Regions from separate parts of the Kandleria sp. genome, predicted to be linked through region 2. Evidence: a T-box and tRNA genes for the amino acid it is inferred to sense, from the RefSeq annotation. Region 2 holds a T-box; the other holds one or more tRNA genes.
What was found. The T-box of region 2 lies ahead of ileS (isoleucine--tRNA ligase). A T-box ahead of a tRNA ligase gene usually reads a tRNA of that ligase, here a tRNA-Ile.
Positions count from the first base shown of each region.

Region 1: it encodes a tRNA-Ile, which carries the amino acid that the T-box ahead of ileS (isoleucine--tRNA ligase) is inferred to sense. The anticodon was not compared.

Region 1 is NZ_JAGBIX010000005.1:91,537-98,896, forward strand. It holds gene J6L95_RS01100 (NYN domain-containing protein) at 1-532, shown strand, start outside; gene J6L95_RS01105 (CheR family methyltransferase) at 529-1,263, shown strand; gene J6L95_RS01110 (shikimate dehydrogenase) at 1,380-2,252, shown strand; gene J6L95_RS01115 (PTS sugar transporter subunit IIB) at 2,327-2,641, shown strand; gene J6L95_RS01120 (hypothetical protein) at 2,860-3,285, shown strand; gene J6L95_RS01125 (hypothetical protein) at 3,359-4,549, shown strand; tRNA gene J6L95_RS01130 (tRNA-Ile) at 4,689-4,765, shown strand; tRNA gene J6L95_RS01135 (tRNA-Ile) at 4,791-4,867, shown strand; tRNA gene J6L95_RS01140 (tRNA-Ala) at 4,884-4,959, shown strand; gene J6L95_RS01145 (hypothetical protein) at 5,036-5,812, shown strand; gene J6L95_RS01150 (NADase-type glycan-binding domain-containing protein) at 5,828-6,931, shown strand; gene J6L95_RS01155 (Ig-like domain-containing protein) at 6,950-7,360, shown strand, end outside.
Region 2 is NZ_JAGBIX010000040.1:12,740-20,099, reverse strand. It holds gene J6L95_RS04755 (cell division protein SepF) at 87-521, shown strand; gene J6L95_RS04750 (YlmH family RNA-binding protein) at 557-1,303, shown strand; gene J6L95_RS04745 (DivIVA domain-containing protein) at 1,318-1,764, shown strand; T-box leader at 1,732-1,933, shown strand; gene ileS (isoleucine--tRNA ligase) at 1,973-4,711, shown strand; gene J6L95_RS04735 (PhzF family phenazine biosynthesis protein) at 4,801-5,583, shown strand; gene J6L95_RS04730 (D-alanyl-D-alanine carboxypeptidase family protein) at 5,735-7,024, shown strand; gene J6L95_RS04725 (hypothetical protein) at 7,052-7,360, shown strand, end outside.

The DNA of each region.
Region 1 (7,360 bases), on a different contig from region 2:
CAAGGACTTCTACGGCGCACCAAAAGAAGCTGAGACATCAGCCATGATGTCAAAAAGAAAAGAAGACTGTCTATTGGTAGATGGATACAATGTCATTTATGCGGATAAGAAGCTGACAGAAATTGCCGATGAAAATTTAGGAGCTGCCAGAGATCATCTTGTAGATGCATTATGTAGCTATCAGGGTTTTAAAAAAGGCGTGCTCATCATTGTCTTTGATGCCTATCAGGTAGAAGGCGGACGTGGCAGCATGGAGCCTTATCATAATGTGTATATTGTCTATACAAAAGAAGCGCAGACAGCTGATGCGTACATAGAAAGTGCCACTAAGAAATTAGCAAGTGAATACAATGTCATTGTGGCAACGAGCGATTATGCCGAACAGAAAATTGTCGTAGGACATGGTGCCACAAGACTATCCGCAAGAGAACTGCTTTTAGAAATGGAAGCTGTAAAAAAAGAAGAACTCTCTACTTTTGAAAGAAAGAATGTGATTGTTCCTAATACGCTTATGGAGGATCTTGATCGATGAATCGTTCACAGTTAAGAGAGATTCTTGATATTCTTCATGAAAAAGTAGGAGTAGAGTTTATTCATTATCATAAAGATGCAGTAATCAATGCGATCACAAAAGAACGTGGCAATGATGATGTGGATGATTATATTGAACAGCTAAAGATCAATGATAATCTTGTTAATAGACTAGCTTCAAAGATCTTAGTAGGTGTCACAAGATTCTTTAGAAATCCTCAATTCTTTGAAACTCTTAAACAATATATTCCTCACAAGGGGTTCCTCAGATTCTGGGTGGTGGGGTGCGCAACGGGCGAAGAAGCTTATTCATTAGCCATCATCCTTGAAGAGCTGGGCTGTAACTACGAAATCATTGCGACAGATGTCAGCATGGATCGTGTTGTACAGGCACATGTTGGTCTTTATGGCGATGGGATTGTAAGTGATATTTCAAAAGAACGTCTTGAGCGGTTCTTTATAAGAACATCAAGAGGCTATCAGGTTAAAGGATTGCGTCATAATATTACTTTTAAAACGCATGAGTTATTTGAAGATGAAGCGATTGAAAATATTGATGTGATATTATGTCGCAATGTGCTTGTCTATTTTGATCATTCTAATTATAGCTACCTCTACGATAAGTTCTATTCTTCATTAAACGATGAAGGATTATTATGTGTTGGACAGATTGAACAGGTAAAGTCGGCGCTTTTTGAAAAAGTTGATGAGTGTATTTATAGAAAAATATAACTATTTATGATAATAAAAAATATAAAAACAGAAAGTTAGAGAAAATATAAAAAATAAGGGGTTCACATATCCGGCATATACGAGTAAAATAAGAAAAAAAGAAGCGGGGGAAAAATATGGCAGAAAGAAGAATCCCAATTACGGGACATACTGAATTGATTACGTTGTTGGCTACACCAATTAGACATTCGATGTCGCCAGCTATGCATAATGCAGCTTTTGATAAGCTCGGAATGGATAAGGTTTATGTGCTATTTGAAGTAGGACAGGAAGGTCTTGAAGATGCAGTTAAAGGTCTTAAGGCGATGGGAGTAAGAGGATATAATCTTTCCATGCCTAATAAGACAGCAATTATTCCTTATCTTGATCATCTTTCACCAGTTAGTCAGTTATGTGATGCAGTCAATACTGTTATTAATGATAATGGTGTATTGACAGGAACTTCTACTGATGGAGAAGGATGGGTACGTGCTGTTGAAGATAAGATTGGTTCAATCAAAGATAAGAAGATTGTCCTTCTTGGTGCTGGTGGTGCCGCAATCGCTATTTTAGCGCAGGCTGCTATTGATGGTGCTAAAGAGATCGCAGTGTTCAATAAGAAAGATGCGTTCTGGGATCGTGCTAAAGAAAAGGTTGAATTGATTAATGAGAAGACTGATTGTCATGTGACTTTGCATGATATTGATGATAAGAAGGATTTAAGAGAAACTATTCGTCATTCTGATATTTTAACAAATGCGACTAGTGTAGGTATGAAGCCTCATGAAGATAGCTGTCTTGTAGAAGAAGATGATCTTCATGAACATCTTCTTGTAATGGATTGTGTCTATAATCCAAAAGAAACATTGCTTTTAAAGCGTGCTAAAAATAAAGGCTGTCAGGTTCAGTCAGGTGTTTATATGATGATTTATCAAGGAGCAGCATCATTTAAATTATGGACTGGAGAAGATATGCCAGTAGAATATGTTAAAGAACAATTAGGTCTATAGAATAAATGAAAGCGGTTGTAAAATAACGGTATCTCCTTTATACTTAAAGTGTCGGAAGTATACAAAAGGAGAGAATGAATATGAAAATAATGTTATGTTGTGCGGCAGGTATGTCGACGAGTCTGCTTGTCACGAAAATGCAGAAAGCCGCTCAGGAAAAAGGATTGGATGCAGAAATTTGGGCTAATCCAGTATCTGAAGCGAAAGATCATCTTGATGTCGATATTATTTTGTTGGGCCCTCAGATCCGTTATGCAGAAAAATCAATTAAGAAACTTGTAGATGGAAAGATTCCTGTACAAAATATTGATATGCGTAGCTACGGTAAGATGGATGGCAAGAAAGTATTGGAAGATGCTTTGGCATTTATGGATTCGTTTTCAGAATAATCACAAATGTGAATAAGATGTATTCAAATAATGATAGAATTTTAGAAAAGAGTGGTAATTACCACTCTTTTTTTGATTGTTAAAAGAAAACGACTGCATTCTAACCTGTGTTATACGGTATACCGTTATAAAATGAGAAATTTTTTAATGAAAAGTATAAAAAATGACTTGTATGAATAATTAGTTGGTATAATAAATATATAAAGAAGGTGATTAGGATGAAACAGAATGAAGATATGAACGAATTAGTAGGGGAAATGGAAGAAAAGAATATTCGTGTGGGTAAGCAGTCAATCAACTATGTACAATTGATTATTTTGTTGACGATTGTAGGACAGATTATCTTTAGTTTTCTTCCTACATTTACTCATAGTGTTCTAGGTCGCGTTGAGCATATCAACTTCATTAATATGAGTGGATTTTTTGCAATGGCGATTGCAGTTCTTGTAGGGATTGCAGTTTATATGAAAAAACGTATTACGTCATTGGCTTTTTCAATCATGAATGGACTTATTGTCTATATCACATGTCTTAATGATATTGATGATTTATCTATCGGTGGATATTTGTTGCTGGTGGATGTTGGCATTATGATTGTCTCTACTTTTGTTTTGTATTGGAAACATCGTTACGAGGATGTGTAATCACATCCTTTTTTGTTTTTTCTTGTAGATGTGTTAAGATGAGTGTACATCTAAAATAAAAGGAGTTGTAATTGTGAAAACAAGATTGAAACAAAAAGGTCTTATAGCCATTATTGCGTTAGTAGTTATATTGGTATTCGCTTCTGTATCTTTCTTTATTCGTTCTGCTCAGATTTCTGGAGAGAAGAAGGCATTACAGGAGATTACAGCTGGATTAAAGACAATTAATAAGAAGTATTCTACTTCAGCGTCTTCTTTATCTCAAAAGCTAGTAAAAGCTAAGGGGAAAGAAGGAGATAGCTACATGAGTGTATTGAAAGCTTATGTTACAATGTTAAATGAAGCCTCTAAGCCAGAAGCTAATCCTGAAATTATTACTGCATCAAAGGTATTTGATGATAAGGTGGCAGATTCTATCAACGGCTATATTTCTGAACCTAATATAGATTATTATTATGCTTATGTGGATATTGATCATAATAAGACAAATGAACTTGTTATTGGTAAAAAGGTAGAGGATGGTATTCAGCCAATTGAAATCTATGGCTTTAATAATGGTAAAGTGACACTGATTGCAGATGAGACACTGCTTGGTGATTATGAAGTAGATTTGAGTGAAATGACTATTTCTAAAGATGGCTATATTACTGTCTATGGTGATTATGGTGATCAGGCTGCTTATCTACAGGTAGGAAAGCTTGATAAGAATGGCTATTCTTTCAAGTCAGAAAAAATGTATATTGTGTCACAATCAGGAAAAGAAAATAATTCTAATGCTGAAGAATTAGAGAAGGTTAGAGAAAAGCATCCTGATAATGTGAAGTACAGCTGGAATCAGTTTGTAAAACCAGGAGCTTCTTCTTTATATAAGGGAGCGTACACTGAACTTATTAAATTGTTTGATAAGGATGAGAACTATAGATCATCATTGGTGAATGTGACATCTAATGAACTTCCTGCATTGTATTTAACAAATAAGAAAGATGGATATAGAGAATATATTAAAAGCTATATGTTTATTTATACTGATCAGGGATTGAAGTCCATCTCTTTTGGTAATGAGAAAGTGAAGTATTATGAAACTGCAGGATATCTTCAGGTTGGCAACAAGTATTACAAGATTGATAGTACGGGATTTGTTTCTATGAAGAAGGAAGATTATCTAAAAGCAGTGAATGATATTAAAGATGAAGTAGATGAAAAGACTATTTCTGATAAAGATATGGATGAAAGTGCAGATACATTAAATGATCTTGCAAACTAAAAAAGGTTGTGATTATCAATCACAATCTTTTCTTTTATTTTTTAAGAGACTTATTGTCTACAAAAAAAGTAAAAAATGTGTATTTTCTTGTTGACGATTGGATGACATAATGCTATTATATGTGAGCAGTCAGCGAGATGGGCCTGTAGCTCAGTTGGTTAGAGCGCACCCCTGATAAGGGTGAGGTCGATGGTTCAAATCCATTCAGGCCCACCATTTTGATTGACTGTTTTATATACATGGGCCTGTAGCTCAGTTGGTTAGAGCGCACCCCTGATAAGGGTGAGGTCGATGGTTCAAATCCATTCAGGCCCACCATGTATAATTTAAAAATGGGGCTTTAGCTCAGCTGGGAGAGCGCCTGCTTTGCACGCAGGAGGTCAGCGGTTCGATCCCGCTAAGCTCCACCATTTGAAATAGTAAACGAATCCTACGGGGTTCGTTTTTTTTATATATTGTGATATGATATGTTAATGAGGTGGGAAGATGGAATTTATGAAGAAGGGTTTGTTTTTCGTTTTAGCTTTAATGATTATGGGCTGTAATGTTCAAAAGAGTGTTTCGCATATTTATTATGTGAAAAAGATGATCTATGAAGCAACACCGGAGGGACTTACTAGCGATGATGCTTTAAATCGTTATGAAGTTGATATTCATTATGATCAGAATGTCATTAAAGAAGAAATGAAACAAGATGTTGAACAGTATTATTTATCATATACAAGACCAGAACTTGTTTCACATTATTTATTAGACTTTGATTTAAATAGTGCTGATATCCATGTTCTATTGGATCATGATGTCATCATGAAATATTCTAAGATTGAGATACATATTGGAAATGAGGTATTCTCTTATCAATATGAAATCAAGAATGATCGTATTATCCAGGCTAGTGGAACGGATGAATTAGGTTCATTTACTCATAAGTATAGTTATGATCATTCTGGTCATCTTACACGTATTGAACGTTTTTATGATCATGGTGAATCTGATGCTATTATGATAGGATGGAAAGATGATAAGGTTGTTAATATGAAAGATGATGAAGATGATGTGACATATACTTATAAGAATGATCATCTTGCAAGCAGTTCTAATCATGTGTCTTATCATTATAAAGATGATCGTCTTGTTTCATTTAAACAAGACGATGATTATGAAGTAAAATATACTTATAAGAATTTAAAAATGAAGCAGGAAGTCTTTAATAATAAGGAATTGCTGGAGACTTATCATTATGAATATAAGAAAATAAAGTAAAGGAAGGAAAAATGTATGAAATGTCCTCATTGTGGGTATGAGAATCCCGATTGGTTAAAGTTTTGTGAGCAGTGTGATCAGCCTTTAGATCTTTCTCCTCGCATCAAGAAGGAAAAGGAAGAGGCTAAGGTGGAAGAAGAAAAGCCAGCACAGCGTTTTAGTTTTGATGATGAAGATTCTACTGAAACAGTTGGAAAAAGAAGCAAGAAGGTTCCTTTAAAAGAGAAGGTTAAAGAAAAGATGCCTCTTAAAAAAGAAGAAGAGGAGGAATCATTAGGGGATCGTTTTATCAATTGGCGTAATAAGATTGTGACAAAGCTTAATGGTGATGATGAAGAAATAGAAGATGAATTTGTAGATGAAGAGGAAATCTATGAAGAAGAACCTATTGAAGAGACACCAGTTGAAGAAATAAAGGAAGTAAAACAGGATACAATCTTAAGACCTTATGGACATGTGTTCTCCTTTGATGATGATACAACAGTTATAAAAGAACCAATTGTAGAAGAGGAAGAAGAGATTCCTTATGAAAGCTTTGAAATTAAGAAGAAGATTGATTTCAAGAGAATCATTATTGCGATTATTGCAGTGTGTGTTGTTTTCGCATTGGTATTCTTTGTAAAATCACAGTTCTCTTCTAAAAGTGATACAAGTACGACTACAAATACGAATACTAATACAACTAATACTGTAAAGAATATTACAGTGAGCAGTGCAACGGCAACTTCGGTATTGAATGATTCTTCAAGCTATAAGGCCAGCAATGCGATTGATGGAGATCCTACTACTGCTTGGAATGAAGGAGTAAGAGGAGATGGTATCGGTGAGTCTATTACTTTTAAGTTTGATGAGAAGACCGATGTCAAGGCTGCAAAAATCTATAATGGTTATTGCAAGAATGAAACAATCTACTATAAGAACAATCGTTTAAAGGAAGTGACTTTCATTTTTGATGATAGCAGTGAAAGTGTAACTCTTGATGATAGCTTCAATGTAGAACAGAAGATTTCATTTGCGAAGACACATCGTACAAAGAAAGTGACAATAAGAATTGAAAGTGTCTATAAGGGCAGAAGCTTTAGAGATACTTGTTTATCGGATGTGTCATTTCAGGGATAAGGAAAGGTGATGGATCAGATGATCAAAAGAATGCCATTGGTGTATAAGCTTGCTTTTGCACTTATGTTTGTGGTTATTGTGATTATCGCGGTATACTTTATAGATCATAAATACCATTATCCTACTTTAGAGTTGAAACGTAATCATCTGATCTTAGAGCTTGGCGATAAGGTTAAACCGTTGGACTATATTAATGTGACAAAGATTGGTTCTGATGATGAAGTTAAGTATGAAAGTGATACAATTGACTTTAAAAGCAAGAAGATATTAGGTGTAGGCAATTATGCGATACATTATCAATGTCGTAAGACTATTGCGGATCTTGAGATAACGATCAAGGATACAAAAGGGCCGGTCATGAAGCTCAAGAAGCCTATTTCCTTATTTGTGAATGAACGTGTAAACTATAATCACAATATTGAAGTATCT
Region 2 (7,360 bases):
AAGTAAAACATCAATATGTGACATAATATTTGAAACTAGGTAAAATTATGATATAATTATTAAAGAATATTTAAGGAGGAACCTTCATGGACAAAGTAAGAAAGTGGTTTTTTGAAGACGAATATGAAGATTTTGATGATTTCGATGAAGAAATGGTAGAAGACGAAGAAGAAGAAAATAAAACAAGTCTTTTTGAAAAAGCAAAATCTGCACGTACAAGTGAAGTTGTCAATAAATTAAATGCCAATAAAGACAGCAACCTCGTTCTTTTTGAACCAAGATCATATAGTGAAACACAGGACATCGCTTTATATTTAAAACAGAAGAAAGCTGCCGTTGTAAATTTACATCGTTTACAGAAAGAACAGTCTAAGAGAGTTATTGATTTCTTAAGCGGAGTAATTTACGCTATTGACGGAGATATTCAGCAGATTGGTCCAAAGATTTTCTTATGTACACCAAAGAATATTGCGGTTAGCGGCAATATTTCTCTTGATGACGAAGAAGTCTCAAATAACTAAAGTATTAGCTGATTTATGCTAATACTTTCCTTTTTATGTTAGAACATTTCAAGGGAGACGAGGAATTTGTTCGTAAAGTACTAGATTATAAAACACAGGCTGTCGATAAATATAAGATAGTACTGACAAAGTTCCTCGATCCGCATCTTCAGAATGTTGTGAGATCAGTAATTGGTGCTGATGCTGCAGTATATGAAGAAGGTGGATTTATAAACTGTGAAAACAAAAGACTAATTATCTGTCCATCTTTTTATGAGATTGAACCAGATGATTTCAAGATTAAGGTTTTTAGGGTTGAATATCCTGAAAAGTTTGGTGTATTGGAACATAAGGATGTCCTTGGGGCATTGATGAATCTTGGACTTGAAAGAGAATGCATTGGGGATATATGCAAGAACCCATTAGCTTTTAGCTGCGCAAGTGAGAATGCGGAGTATATTAGGCAAAATCTTAAAAAGATAAAAAGATTTACAGTTAATCTTGTAGAAGAAGATTTTTCTATAGCCATAGAAAACACGTTTAGAAAAAAAGAGTTTGTAGTTTCAAGCTTAAGACTCGATAAAATAATAAGTGCATTGTTTCATCTTTCAAGGCAAAAAGCCGCTGATGCCATTAGAGCTGGAGAGGTGAAAGTCAACCACAAAAATATTGAACTTATCGACTATTTATGTAATAATAGCGATATAATCTCGTTTAGAAGACATGGGCGAGTTAAACTTGTTGTTACAGATCGTGTAACAAGACAAAATAATCAAGTTGTAGAAGGATTATTTTATTTGTGAGAGGTGAGAAAAGAGTGGCTTATAGCAAACAATTTAGGGGATATAATATTGATGAAGTCAATGAAGACATTGAAAGCTTAACAACTGAACTTGAAGAAAAAGAACATGAAATCGATGATCTTCATAAACAGATTGAAGCGCTCAAAGAAGAAAATAATAAACTGATTTCACAAAACACTATTACCGAGAAAACAAATGAAGAAATTGCCAGACTTGCCTTGAAAGAGGCTAGTGATCTGATTACTAAAGCAAAGAAAAATGCGAATATGATTCTTAAGGAATCTATGGAATATGTCAGAGGTCTTGATAAAGAAGTGAATGGTTTCAAGGATGATGCCATTGATTTCCGTGCTGAAGTTGTAAACTTAAGCAAAGAATTGATTGATACTATTGACAAATCAGAAATTTTTAGTTTAATTAAGGAAGAAGAAAATACGAAGACAGAGACAGGTCTTGAATAGAGCTTACAGAGAAGCCGTGGTTGGTGAAAACGGTGAAGTGACTATTTTAGACGAATCACTCTTGAGTAGCCTCCTGAGTAGTTAGGGAGAGCCGTTGATCGCGTTAAGATTTTAAGCGCATATCTTTTGATATGAATAAAGGTGGTACCGCGTTAAGAACGTCCTTTTCTAGAAAAGGACTTTTTTATTTATAAGAAGGAGAAGGAAAATGGATTACAAGAACACATTATTAATGCCAAAGACTGACTTTGAAATGCGTGGTAAATTGCCAACTAAAGAACCTAAGTATGTTCAAAGATGGCAAGATACAAACATGTATGAAAAAGTTGTTAAAATGAACGAAGGAAAAGAACACTTTGTGTTCCATGATGGCCCTCCTTATGCAAATGGAAATATGCATGTTGGTCATATGCTTAATAAGATTATTAAGGATATTATCTTAAGACATAAAGGAATGGAAGGATACTATGTTCCTTATATTCCAGGTTGGGATACACATGGTCTTCCAATTGAAAATGCTATTCAGAAATTAGGGGTAGATCGTAAATCTATGTCTACTGCTGCATTTAGAGAAAAATGTTATGAATATGCATTAAAACAGGTAGAAAAGCAGATGGAACAGTGTTACCGTGTTGGTACATTTGCTGACTACAAGCATCCATATTTAACTTTAAATAAAGAATTTGAAGCAAGACAGATCGAAGTATTTGGAAAGATGGCTTTAGATGGATTAATTTTTAAGGGATTAAAGCCAGTTTACTGGTCTCCATCTTCAGAATCAGCTTTAGCTGAAGCAGAAGTTGAATATCATGATGTTAAATCTCCAACTATCTATGTTAAATTTAAAGTTAAAGATTCTAAGGGATTATTAGAAGGAGATGATAACTATTTCGTTATCTGGACAACTACTCCTTGGACAATTCCTGCTAACTTAGCAATCTGCTTAAACCCAGATTATACTTATGCATTAGTTAAGTCTGAAAAAGGTAACTTGATTGTTCTTGAAGAATTAGTAGATAGTCTTTGGGAAACATTCAAGTTAAAAGAAAAAGAAGTACTTAAGACATTTACTGGTAAAGAATTAGAATACATGACATGTGTTCATCCACTTTATCCTGAAAGAGAATCATTGGTTATCAATGGTGATCATGTAACAACTGAATCAGGTACTGGATGTGTTCATACAGCTTCTGGTTTCGGGGAAGACGATTTTAATATTTGTAAGAAATATAATCTTCCAGTTTACGTCAATGTTGATGCACATGGTCGTATGATGGAAGACTGTGGTGAATGGCTTGCTGGTCAGTATGTAGATGATGCCAACAAGACAGTTACTATGAAATTGGATGAATTAGGAATGTTATTAAACTTAACATTCATTACACATAGTTATCCTCATGATTGGAGAACTAAGAAACCTATTATCTTTAGAGCAACTGATCAGTGGTTCTGCTCAATTGATAAAATTAGAGATAAGTTATTAGATGAAATCGACAACAAGGTTGAATGGTTAAATGAATGGGGTCAGGTAAGAATCCATAACATGATCAGAGATCGTCAGGACTGGTGTATTTCTAGACAGAGAACTTGGGGTGTACCAATTCCTATCTTCTATTGTGAAGATGGTACGCCAATCATGGAAAAAGAAGTCTTTGATCATATCTCAGAATTATTCAGAGAATATGGTTCAAACGTTTGGTTTGAAAGAGATGAAAAAGACTTATTACCTGAAGGTTACACAAATGAACATTCTCCAAATGGTATCTTCAAGAAAGAAAAAGATATCATGGATGTATGGTTCGATTCAGGATCATCACATACAGGTGTGTTAATTGAAAGAGGATTAGGATATCCAGCTGATCTTTATTTTGAAGGATCTGACCAGTATAGAGGCTGGTTCAACTCTTCATTAATTGTTGGAACAGCTGCTCATGGACAGGCTCCATATAAGACAGTTCTTTCTCATGGTTTCGTATTAGATGGCAAGGGAAATAAGATGTCTAAATCTTTAGGTAACACAGTTGATCCAGTTAAGGTTGTTAACCAATATGGTGCAGATATCCTTAGATTATGGGCTGCATCAGTAGATTATCAGTCAGATGTACGTATCTCTAAAGAAATCATGAAAGGTATCTCTGATAACTATAGAAAAATCAGAAATACAATGCGTTTCTTATTAGGTAACTTAAATGACTTCACATCAGCTGATGTTGTAGCTATTAAGGATCTAGAAGAAGTAGATCAGTTCATGCTTGCTAAATTAAATGAATTGATGAAAGACTACAAAGTTGCAATGGATCATTACAACTTTGCAGATGCTGTACAGTCTATCACAAACTACTTCACTAACTTATTAAGTTCTTATTACATGGACTTCACTAAAGATGTGCTTTACTGTAATAAGTTCAATGATACAAGAAGAAGACAGATTCAGACTGTTCTTTATCATCATGCTAAGACAATGATGAAATTAATTTCACCAATCCTTGTCTTTACTGCAGAAGAACTTCATGATCATTGGAACTGTGATGATCACAAGGAAGAATCTATCTTCCTAGAAGCAGCACCTACTTTATTTGAAGTAGAAAACGAAGAAGCAATCGTAGAAAAATTCACTCGTTTCTTAGCTCTTAGAGATGATGTAATGAAAGCATTAGAAACATTAAGAGCTGATAAGATTATCAAGTCTAACATGGAAGCTAAAGTGACAATTGCTCTTAAAGATGAATATAAGGAGCTAGTATCTTTACAGGATTCTATGAAACAGTTCTTCATCGTTGCTCGTGTTGTATTGACTGCAGATACTGAAGGCTTAGATGAATATGAAACTTCATTTGTTAAAGCTGAAAAATTTGCTGGTACACAGTGTCCAAGATGCTGGAACTACTATGAAGAAGATGAATTAGTAGATGGATTGTGTCCACGTTGTGCTGAAGCAATGAAATAATGTTGAAAGCAGCTATTCTTTATGAATGGCTGCTTTTTATGTTATATTAAATAAAATAAACAATCTATTAAGATAGGGATGGTAATACGATGAAACAATATATTGTTGATACATTTACAAATAAACCTTTTTCAGGAAATCCTGCAGCCGTCTGTGTGATGGAGTGCTGGCCTGATGAAGTGTTTATGAAGAAATTGGCCATGGAAAATAATCTTTCAGAGACAGCTTTTATTGTGAGGGAATCAGAGGGGTATCATCTTAGATGGTTTACACCAGAAACAGAAGTTGAGCTTTGTGGCCATGCCACATTGGCATCTTCTTTTGTGATCTTAAATTATTATGAGAAAGAAAGCAGTGAAGTACGTTCTAATACTTTGAGTGGTGAACTGATTGTTCATCGTAAGGGTGATCTTTATGAAATGGATTTTCCTACCTATGAGTTGAAGAGTATCCCAGTGAGTGATGAGATGGAAGCTGCTTTTGGAGTTAGACCGATTAAGGCCGTACTTGGACTTGACCTGGTTTGTGTATTTGAAAATGAAGATATCATAAGAACCATGAAACCTGATTTCCAATTGCTTATGAAACTTGAAGGGAGAATTCAGAATGTGACAGCTGCTGGACGCGAGGTCGATTGTGTATCGAGAAGTTTTGCACCTAAACTCGGGATAGCTGAAGATCCGGTCTGTGGGTCGGCACATTGCCAGATTGCAGATTATTGGGCAAGACAATTGGACAAGAAGGAAATTGATGCTTATCAGGCTTCAAAGCGTGGGGGATTTCTTCACTGCGAACTGCTTGGCAATGGCAGAATAGCGATCAGCGGAGAAGCGTGTGTTGTGGCTGTATCTGAAATTTTGGCAAAGATGTAGGGTATTTTAATTATATACAAAAAAGTAGATTACCATTTAAGTATGGAGATAATTACTATTTTATGATATAGTAATTTTTAGGGTGTTAAGCCACTTTTTTATTAATAAAAGGGGAACAAAAAAGAGAATCACATTTAAGGAGATAGGGAACATGAAATATAAATTTATTGGGCTATTCACATCGTTGCTGATGGTGATGGGATGTATCATTCCTGTAAATGCCAAAGTGAATGTGAATACAAATAATCTGTATTCTGAATATGCGTATGTTTATGATAATACGGGCGATAAGGTGCTCTATGATCATAAGGGAGAGGAGCGTATGTTTCCAGCATCAATGACAAAGGTACTTACAGTCTATTCTGCTTGTAAGCGAATAAAAGATATCAATGAGTCAGTCACAATTGATCAGGAAGATGTAGCTCATGTCTATGAGCAGGATGCTTCTAGTGCTGGCTTTGTCGCTGGAGAAAAACTGACATATAAGGATCTGTTATATGGTGCGCTATATCCATCAGGAGCGGATGCATGCTGGGCGCTTGGAAGATTGATTGCTGGTTCTGAAAAGAATTTTGTCAAACTGATGAATCAGGATGCTAAGGCACTTGGCATGAAGGATTCTCATTTTGTTACTTCTACAGGGTTGCATGATGATAAGCATTATACAACATGTAAAGATATTTCTGTGCTTTTGAAAGCAGCACTTCAAAATAAGATCTTCAGAAGTATCTTTACAGGAGATAATTACTATACGACAACAGATAAGCGTATTCGTATGATGAATACGTTGACACGTACAAGAGTCAAGGCTCACGCTGCTGCGCGATCTGAACTTTTAGGAGCTAAGAGCGGTTATACAAGCATTGCTGGACATTGTCTTGTGTCATTGGCTAAGGTTAATGGTCATGAGATCATCACAACTACTGCTAAGGCGTTCTCTACAAAATTTGGAGTTGCCCGTTTCTCTGCAGGTTGCGCTGTTCTTGATCATAATGTACTCGTTGGCAATGTGAAAGATCAGACTAAGAATGTCAAGATCATGAAAAAGAATGAACTTGTTAATACAATAAAAATCCGTTTTGGTGAAATCACATCATATAAGATTAAGACAAGTCGTGATGTAAGTCTGTTATTGGATAAGAATTTTGCTGGTGCGGTTAAGGTTTCCTTTAAAGGAAAGAATGTATTACAGGCACCAGTCAATAAGGGCGATGTTCTTGGCAAGATCATTGTTTCTTCTGATGGGCAGACATTATATAGTGAAACAGTAAAAGCTGATCGTACTATTCTCTTTGATTATAAGACATTATTCATTTATGTCCTCAAACGTGTACTTGTCGTCTTGGCTATACTTATTGTACTTGCGATATTATTAAGAATAAGAAAACATAAAAGAAAGAAAAGATATCAAAAATATAGAGAGAGGAGAAAAGGAGCGTAGTTGATACTACCTCCTTTTATAGAAATTATGGAATTATTACGTAATGGACAGATTCTATTGTGTATCGTGTTGGCATTTATTATGCTTACGTATGAACTTATAAAAAGAAAGATCCCCAAGATTTATATCTATCCACTGTTCTTATTTGATAGCATACTGACATGTGCAAGTGTATATGTATTCTTATCCTTCTTTTCAAAACAGTTTATGGCTAGTGCCTTCATCTTATCGGGAGTTGTTCTTTTAGCAGGTTTTATAGGATTTATTTATGCAATCATGAAGAAGAAAAAGAATCCTTATCTGCTTTTATCATGGAGTATATTGTTATTTATTGAA